2 linked regions of the Desulfobacula toluolica Tol2 genome follow. The protein of the gene in region 1 interacts with the protein of each later gene in a pairwise test. Links are inferred from orthologs where the notes say so. Each region holds a gene or a part of one and is shown on either strand. Other genes may lie near its edges.

Region 1 (4,080 bases):
TATATGGAAATGATGAAAAACCCCAAAGCCGGATTTGGGAAAAACATGAATCCCTGCATGGACTGTCACGCATTAATGTTTTCCAAGGCAGGTGAGGTTCTCAAAAATCAAGGCTTTGATTTTCTGTTCAGCGGAGAAGTGTTAGGTCAAAGGCCCAAATCCCAGAATAAAAATTCATTGAGATATGTGGAAAAAAACTCCGGTTTTGACGGGCAGATTTTAAGACCTTTATCGGCAAAATTGTTATCAAAAACCCTTGCTGAACAAAAAGGGCTGGTTGACCGGGAACAGCTCATGGATATCTCGGGCAGGTCAAGAAAAATTCAAATGCAGATGGCCCAGGATTTTGGTGTTAAAGAATACCCGGCTCCTGCTGGCGGGTGTCTTTTAACCGACAAGATCTTTTCAAACCGGCTCAAAGATCTGATGGATACTCAAAAAATTTTCAATACCCGGGAACTTCATTTCTTAAAATACGGCAGACACTTCAGGCTTGATTCAAAAACCAAAATAATTGCAGGACGGTCTAAAAATGATAACACACATCTGCTCAATTATTTTGATAAAGACAAAGACATTTTATTAAAACATGTCAAACTGCCCGGACCGGATGTAATTTTAACAGGTAATGCCACCCCGGAAAACATTCAAACAGCTGCTGGAATATGTGCAGGCTATACCAAATCAAAACCAGGCGAAACAGCAAAAATAAGGATTATAAAAAAAGAAACAGAAGATTTTATCACCGTTATTACGGTTCCGGCATCAAACTTTAAAAACCTGATGATATAAAAAAATCCCCTTTAAGGCTTTTCAAAAACAGACACCTTAAAGGGGATTTTTCGTTTTTTGTTGTAGCAGCACAATCTGCCATGGCCTTTATTTAAACCATTGGCAGTTGATTTAATAATAAATCATCTTTTCCCAGAATTCTTTTTCATCTTTATTCCAGTCAGGCCCGAATTTTTCTTCACAAAAAGATGCAAGCCTTGTATACCAGCTCGCCCAAGGATTTTTTCCTTCCTGTTTAGCTTTCAGCACATCAAGAAGAAATGTTTCAATATTGATCATTTCTTCTTTTGGTATATACGAGCAGGCACCACCAAGATAAGATTTTTTTATATTCTCAGGACTGAGTGCATGAGCTGTAAGCATCACAGTTATAACATTTTTATTGTTTGCGTTTTCCAGCAACTGATATCCATCAACACCCATGATATCAAGAACCGCTATATCAAACTCCTGGGTTTCAAGAAAATGATTTGCTTGTTCAAAGCTTTGCGCCCTGACTGTTGTACACATATCGAGCAATTCTTCCAAAGAATCAAGAATATCCGGTTCATCATCAACAATCAAAACTTTTTTGTTTTCCAGACTGATATTTGACATGTTTTTTTCCGATCAATTAGGGGTTACATAAGGGATTACAGACAATTAATGCGGGACAAATGATCCTATACTCGGATTTTTCCAAATGCCAATCCATCCACATCATTACTTATTATAAATCATATCCATAAAGATTCAATACTCTATTTTCAAGGAATCAACTTTGCTTTCAGCTGCCCGCAAGCCGCCAGGATATCATCGCCTTTACTTTTTCTTGTTATGGCCGTCAAATTCCGGTCAAGCAAAATCTGCAAAAAATCACTGACCTCTATTTTAGAAGGACGGCTAAAATCACTTTTGTCGTGTTCATTAAATGGAATCAGGTTCACCTTTGCCTTTATCGGAGTCAAAAGTTTCACCAGCCTCAAAGCATCATCTTTTGAATCATTCACACCTTTCATTAAAATATATTCAAAGGTGATCTTGTTTCTGGGTTTCATGGCAAAGGTACGGCAGGCTTCCAGCAACTGGCTTAAGGAATATTTGTTATTTATAGGCATCAAGGAGGATCTCATCTTGTCAGTGGTTGCATTCAAAGAAACCGCCAGATTCACATCCGTATCAAGACCCAGTTGTGTGATTTTTGGAACCAGGCCACAAGTAGAAACCGTTACCCGCCTGGTTGCAAATTTAAGCCCGTAATCACCGTCTGTAATAATTTTTAATGCCTTAAGCAGATTTTTATAGTTGGCAAGAGGCTCTCCCATGCCCATAAATACAATATTTGAAAGCTTCAAGGGATCAATACCCTTTTGAATCAGGTAATATCTTGCATCCCTCACCTGGGATATAATTTCACAAACACTAAGATTCCTGACTAACCCGCCTTTGGCAGTCAAACAAAACTGACAATTCTGAGCGCATCCCACCTGTGATGACACGCATAAGGTGAAGTGATCCTTGGCAGGTATCAGTACCGATTCAACATGCTGTCCATCGACAAGTTGATGCAAAAACTTTTCAGTGCCGTCAGCAGAAACAAGGTATTTTTCAAGGATCAGACGTTCAATCAAAAAATGATCTGCAAGTGTCTTGCGCAATGCCTTTGAAAGATCGGTCATCTGCTCGAATTCATCTGCCTGGCGAATGTAGATCCACTTAAATATCTGCCCGGCCCTGAACGGGCGAATGCCCTTATTATCAAGCCACACACCAAGATCATCTCTTGTAAAATTCAGTATATTTTCCATATATTCTTATTCAGTTAAAATTTATTATTTTCTTGACATACCACGAATTCTATACTAGAATCAATGATTTGATTTGAAATCCTAAAAGGTTGTTTTTTATGTTTGAAAATTTGAGTGACAGACTTGATTCGGTCTTTAAAAAGTTAAAAGGTCACGGCACCCTGAATGAGAAGAATATTGATGACGGTCTCAAACAGGTTCGAATGGCGTTGCTTGAGGCTGACGTAAATTATAAGGTTGCAAAATCTGTTATTTCAGATATAAAAGAACGGGCTTTGGGTCAAGAAGTGATGCAAAGCCTTACACCTGGTCAGCAGGTCATAAAAATTGTAAATGATGAGTTTACCAGAATGATGGGGTCTGAGCATCAGGGGTTGAATTTTGATGGATCATCCCTGGGTTCTATTATGCTCATTGGATTGCAGGGTTCGGGTAAGACAACAACAGCAGGAAAATTGGCTCTCTATCTTAGAAAAGAAGGTAGAAAGCCGTTTTTAGTGCCGGTTGATGTTTACAGACCTGCGGCAATTGATCAATTGAAAAAAATCGGACAGCAACTGGATGTTCCGGTATTTGAATCCACAACTGAGATGAAGCCTTTGAAAATTTGCCAGGATGCACTATTGGCAGCCAGAGAACAAGGTTGTGACACGCTGTTGCTGGACACGGCAGGAAGACTGCATCTTGATGAAGAATTGATGGCTGAACTTAAAGGCATCAAACAAGGCATTAACCCGTCGGAAATTCTTCTGGTGGCTGATGCAATGACCGGTCAGGATGCGGTGAATATTGCCGGATCTTTTGACAAAGCACTGGATCTGGACGGCGTTGTGCTGACCAAAATGGATGGTGATGCTCGCGGTGGTGCGGCACTTTCCATAAAAGCAGTTACAGGAAAGCCGTTAAAATTCATTGGTGTGGGTGAAAAATCAACGGCCCTGGAAGCATTTCACCCTGACAGGATGGCCTCCAGAATTCTGGGCATGGGAGACACGCTTTCATTTATTGAAAAAGCACAGGATGCGGTTGATCAAAAAGAAGCCAAGGCGCTTGAAAAAAAATTAAGGAAAAATGCCTTTACCCTGGAAGATTTCCGGAACCAGATGAAATCCATTAAAAAAATGGGTTCCATTAAAGACCTTATAGGGATGCTGCCGGGTATAAACAAAAAGCAGCTCAAAGGCTTGAATATAGGCGACAAGGAATTTGTCAGAATCGAAGCGATTATCAATTCGATGACACCTGAAGAAAGACGTGTACACACTATTATCAAAGGGTCAAGAAAAAAAAGAATTGCCAATGGAAGCGGAACCACGGTTCAGGATGTCAACAAACTTCTGAAAAGTTATTCCCAATCCATGAAAATGATAAAGAAATTTAATAAAGGCGGCATGCGTTCATTAAAAAACATGCTGCCGTTTTAAGGAGAAAGAAAAAAATATGGCCGTAAGAATCAGATTGACAAGAAAAGGCACAAAGAAAAAACCTTTTTACAGAATCG
Region 2 (3,600 bases), 2.5 Mb from region 1 along the record:
CACCAAGGGAAAGCAAAGCATGAATTTTTGCCTTTCTCAGAGATTCAACATTCACCTTGACATTGGGGATCTTTTTTAAGCCTTGTTTGATAATGTTGACTTTGTGTTTTAATGCGGTTTGATCCTCCATGGCTGCCCATTGAAAAGGGGTGGATGGTTTGGGAATAAACGGGTTGACACTCAAGGTGATGGTTCCGATTTTTTTCTTTTTTTTTGATGTTTCAAGAAAAACGGATTTGATTTTTTTAGTCAATTCCACTATGGCGTGAACATCCTGATCCTCTTCAAATGGCAGTCCTATCATAAAATAGAGCCTTAAATTAATAATTCCTGAATTGACAAGCCTTTGGGTGGCCGAAAGGATATCGTGTTCATCAATATTTTTATTAATAATATTGCGCATTCGTATCGATCCGGCTTCCGGGGCAATGGTGGCTGTTTTAACTTTTGAGTTTGACATAGCACCAATAAGTTCATCAGATAGCTTGTCTGCCCTGAGTGATGAAAACGACAATTTGAAATTGTGTTTCAGTCCATAGTTGCAAATTTTTTTAATATCCGGGTGATCAGCAATAGCGGAACTGACAAATCCTATTTTATCTGTTTTTCCCACAGCTTTATCAATTGCAGCATAAATATTTTTTGCAGGATAAATTCTAGGAGGTCTGTATATAAATCCCGAGCTGCAGAACCTGCAGCCGTGGGGGCAGCCTTTAAGTGTCTCAATCAGAAAGGTATCCTTAAACGCGGTGCCGGAAGTCAGAATACTGGTACTGGTCGTAACCATGTCAAGATTTTCAAGGTATTGCACCTTGATTTGAAATGGGCTTTCCCGTGTGTGAAGGGCGGGGACATAGGCCCCTGGTATTCTTTTTTCCATGGTTTTTAAGAAAGATTTTTTGTCGATTTTTTTTGAAAACGCATCAAAAAAAGAATCCAGCAGGCATTCTGCTTCCCCCAGAAGAAAACAGTCTATAAAAGGAGCAATCGGTTCAGGGTTTAAAAAACAGACGACTCCCCCTGCAATTACAAGGGGGTGGGTGTGGTTTCGATTGCTTGATCTCAATGGGATCTCTGCTTCTTCAAGTAGCTGAACAAGATGTATAAAATCATTTTCAAATGATATTGAAAACAAAATAATATCAAACTGGTCAATGCTTAATCCGCTTTCAAGACTTTTCGGTCGCTGTACGTTCCGTTGCCCCGGTTCCGATAAAAAAACTCTTTCACACGCTACTGTATGTATCTGGTTTGCAATCCTGTAAACGGTTTGAAACCCTAATGATGACATACCAGCCTTATAAGAGTTGGGATAGACAAGGGCGGTTTTTATCAGCCCTCTGCCTTTTTTAATAATGGCCCCTTGTTCAATTACTTCATTTTCTGAGCCATAATTCCGGGGCTGTTTTAGCCGTTTTTTCATTTATTAATCAGCTTTTCGTCTGAGAAATGTCGGAACATCCAGGTCATCGTGGTCAAACGGCATTGTGCGGTAATTATGGACGTTTTCGTCGTCCACAGCTTGTTTGTTTTTTATGATGACAGGATTGTTTGTTTCATCCCAGTTTGCAAGTTCCTGTTGGGTCGGGTGTCTTAATTGTCCTCTGACAATTGGTTCAACCGGTTGAATAACATTCTGGGCTGCAACTCCCGGTTGCTGATATGTACCGGGTTGGCCCGGAGGATCAAATTGGCGGATAGTATTGGATATTTTGGAGTCTTTAGAATCAATACCAGTAGCAATTACCGTGATTCTCATTTCATCTCCCAGTGAATCATCAAAGGTCTGTCCCCAGATGATTTCGGCATCATCGCCTACTTCCTGGTATATCCGGTCAGATGCTTCCGTCATTTCATCAAGGGTAAGATCGGAACTGGATGTAATATTCATCAACACGCATTTTGCACCGGAAATAGAGATATCCTCAAGAAGCGGATGAGAAATTGCTCTTTCGGCCGCTTCAACCGCACGGTTTTCCCCGGAGGCAATACCGATACCCATCAAAGCCTTGCCGGCTTTCTGCATGGTAGTCTTGACATCAGCAAAATCCAGGTTGACATGGCCGGGCATCATAATCAGGTCGGTAATACCCTTTACGGAATGGTGAAGAATTTCATCCGCTTTAATGAACATATCCACCATTTTAGCACCTTTGGGAGCAATTCCTCTGAGGCGGTCGTTGGGAATTGTAATTACTGTATCTGTAATTCCGTGAAGCTTTTCAAGACCTTCAAGGGCCTGTCGTTCTCTTTTTTTGCCTTCAAAGGAGAATGGTTTGGAAGCCACCGCCACTGTCAGTATCCCCAGCTCCTTGCAGATCTCAGCAATAACAGGTGCAGCACCGGTTCCCGTACCGCCGCCAAACCCGGCCGTAATAAAAACCATATGGCTGTCCTCTAAAACTTCCCTCAGTTCATCCATGCTTTCCAATGCAGCGTCATGGCCTTTGTTTGGATCAGCGCCTGCGCCAAGTCCCTCTGTCAGTTCTTTTCCGATTTGAATCTTTATTTCAGCCCTGGATGCGTCAAGTGCTTGGATATCTGTGTTTACAACAATGAATTTTACACCTTGGAGTTTGGCATCAATCATGTTATTTACCGCATTTCCACCTGCACCGCCAACACCAATAACCTTAATTTTTGCTGAATTATCGCTTTCCACATAAGAAAAACTCATCTCAACCTCCCTAAAAATTAAATTATATCTTTAAACCACTGTTTCATTCTGTTTAATATTCCGATAAAACCTTGAGTGTCTATTTCCTTAAGATTTATTTGACAGCTTGCCTTGGAACCGAAAAGTACAAGCCCTACACCTGTGGCATAGGAAGGGTTTCTGACAATGTCTTTGAGTCCGCCGATTTTATTTGGTTCGCCGATCCTTACAGGTACGTTGAAAACAGATTCGGCAATTTCAGCGATACCGTCAAGAACTACGCTTCCACCAGTAAGGACAAAGCCTGCAGGGAATGAATTTTCAAGTCCGTTGGAGAACAGCTCTTTTTTTAAAAGAGAAAAAATTTCTTCTACCCTTGGTTCAAGAATTTCAGCCAGAATCCCCTTGGAAAGTTTTTTGGGGGCTCTTCCGCCGACAGCCTGCACATCAATTGTATCGCCGGTTTTTACATTTTGCGGAACACAGGTTCCGTGTTGAATTTTTATTTTTTCAGCTTCCGGAAACGGTGTTCGAAGGCCAATGGAAATATCATTGGTCAGGTTGTGTCCTCCCAGGGTGAGTTCATAGATGAATTTTAAATTGTTATCTTTGAAAATGGCAAGATCTGTTGTCCCACCTCCCATGTCTGCTATGAGACATCCGAGCTCCTTTTCTTCATCCGTTAGAACGGCTTCACCGGAGGCCAATGATTCAAGGGCAATATCACAAACTTCAAGGCCTGCTTTGTTGCAACATTTAACAATATTTCTGGCAGATGATACAGCACCTGTGACAATGTGAATTTTGGCTTCAAGCCGGATTGCTGTCATACCCACAGGATTTTGAATGGATTCCATGTCATCCACAATAAATTCCTGGGGGATGACATGAAGAATCTCTCTGTCTGTGGGAATAGCAATTGCTTTTGCGGCATCAATGACACG

Evidence for each region. The genes of interacting proteins can lie anywhere in the genome.
Region 2: the proteins of rlmN (region 1) and ftsZ interact in binary tests that used the Escherichia coli proteins (3 or more experiments, as listed by UniProt). The link is inferred for Desulfobacula toluolica Tol2 from one-to-one orthologs.

What each region holds. Positions count from the first base shown.
Region 1 is NC_018645.1:3,928,184-3,932,263, forward strand. Bases 560-3,551 are described here. They hold rlmN (23S rRNA (adenine(2503)-C(2))-methyltransferase RlmN), read right to left. Parts: upstream 2,580-3,551; coding sequence 1,539-2,579; downstream 560-1,538. Other genes in these bases: TOL2_RS17845 (DUF814 domain-containing protein), read left to right, coding at 560-792; TOL2_RS17850 (response regulator), read right to left, coding at 904-1,389; ffh (signal recognition particle protein), read left to right, coding at 2,678-3,551. In the rest of the region: more of TOL2_RS17845, read left to right, coding at 1-559; more of ffh, read left to right, coding at 3,552-4,003; rpsP (30S ribosomal protein S16), read left to right, coding at 4,020-4,080.
Region 2 is NC_018645.1:1,426,228-1,429,827, forward strand. The notes cover bases 553-3,543. They hold ftsZ (cell division protein FtsZ), read right to left. Parts: upstream 2,678-3,543; coding sequence 1,427-2,677; downstream 553-1,426. Other genes in these bases: TOL2_RS06495 (radical SAM protein), read right to left, coding at 553-1,423; ftsA (cell division protein FtsA), read right to left, coding at 2,695-3,543. Also shown: more of TOL2_RS06495, read right to left, coding at 1-552; more of ftsA, read right to left, coding at 3,544-3,600. UniProt on the Escherichia coli protein: Essential cell division protein that forms a contractile ring structure (Z ring) at the future cell division site. The regulation of the ring assembly controls the timing and the location of cell division.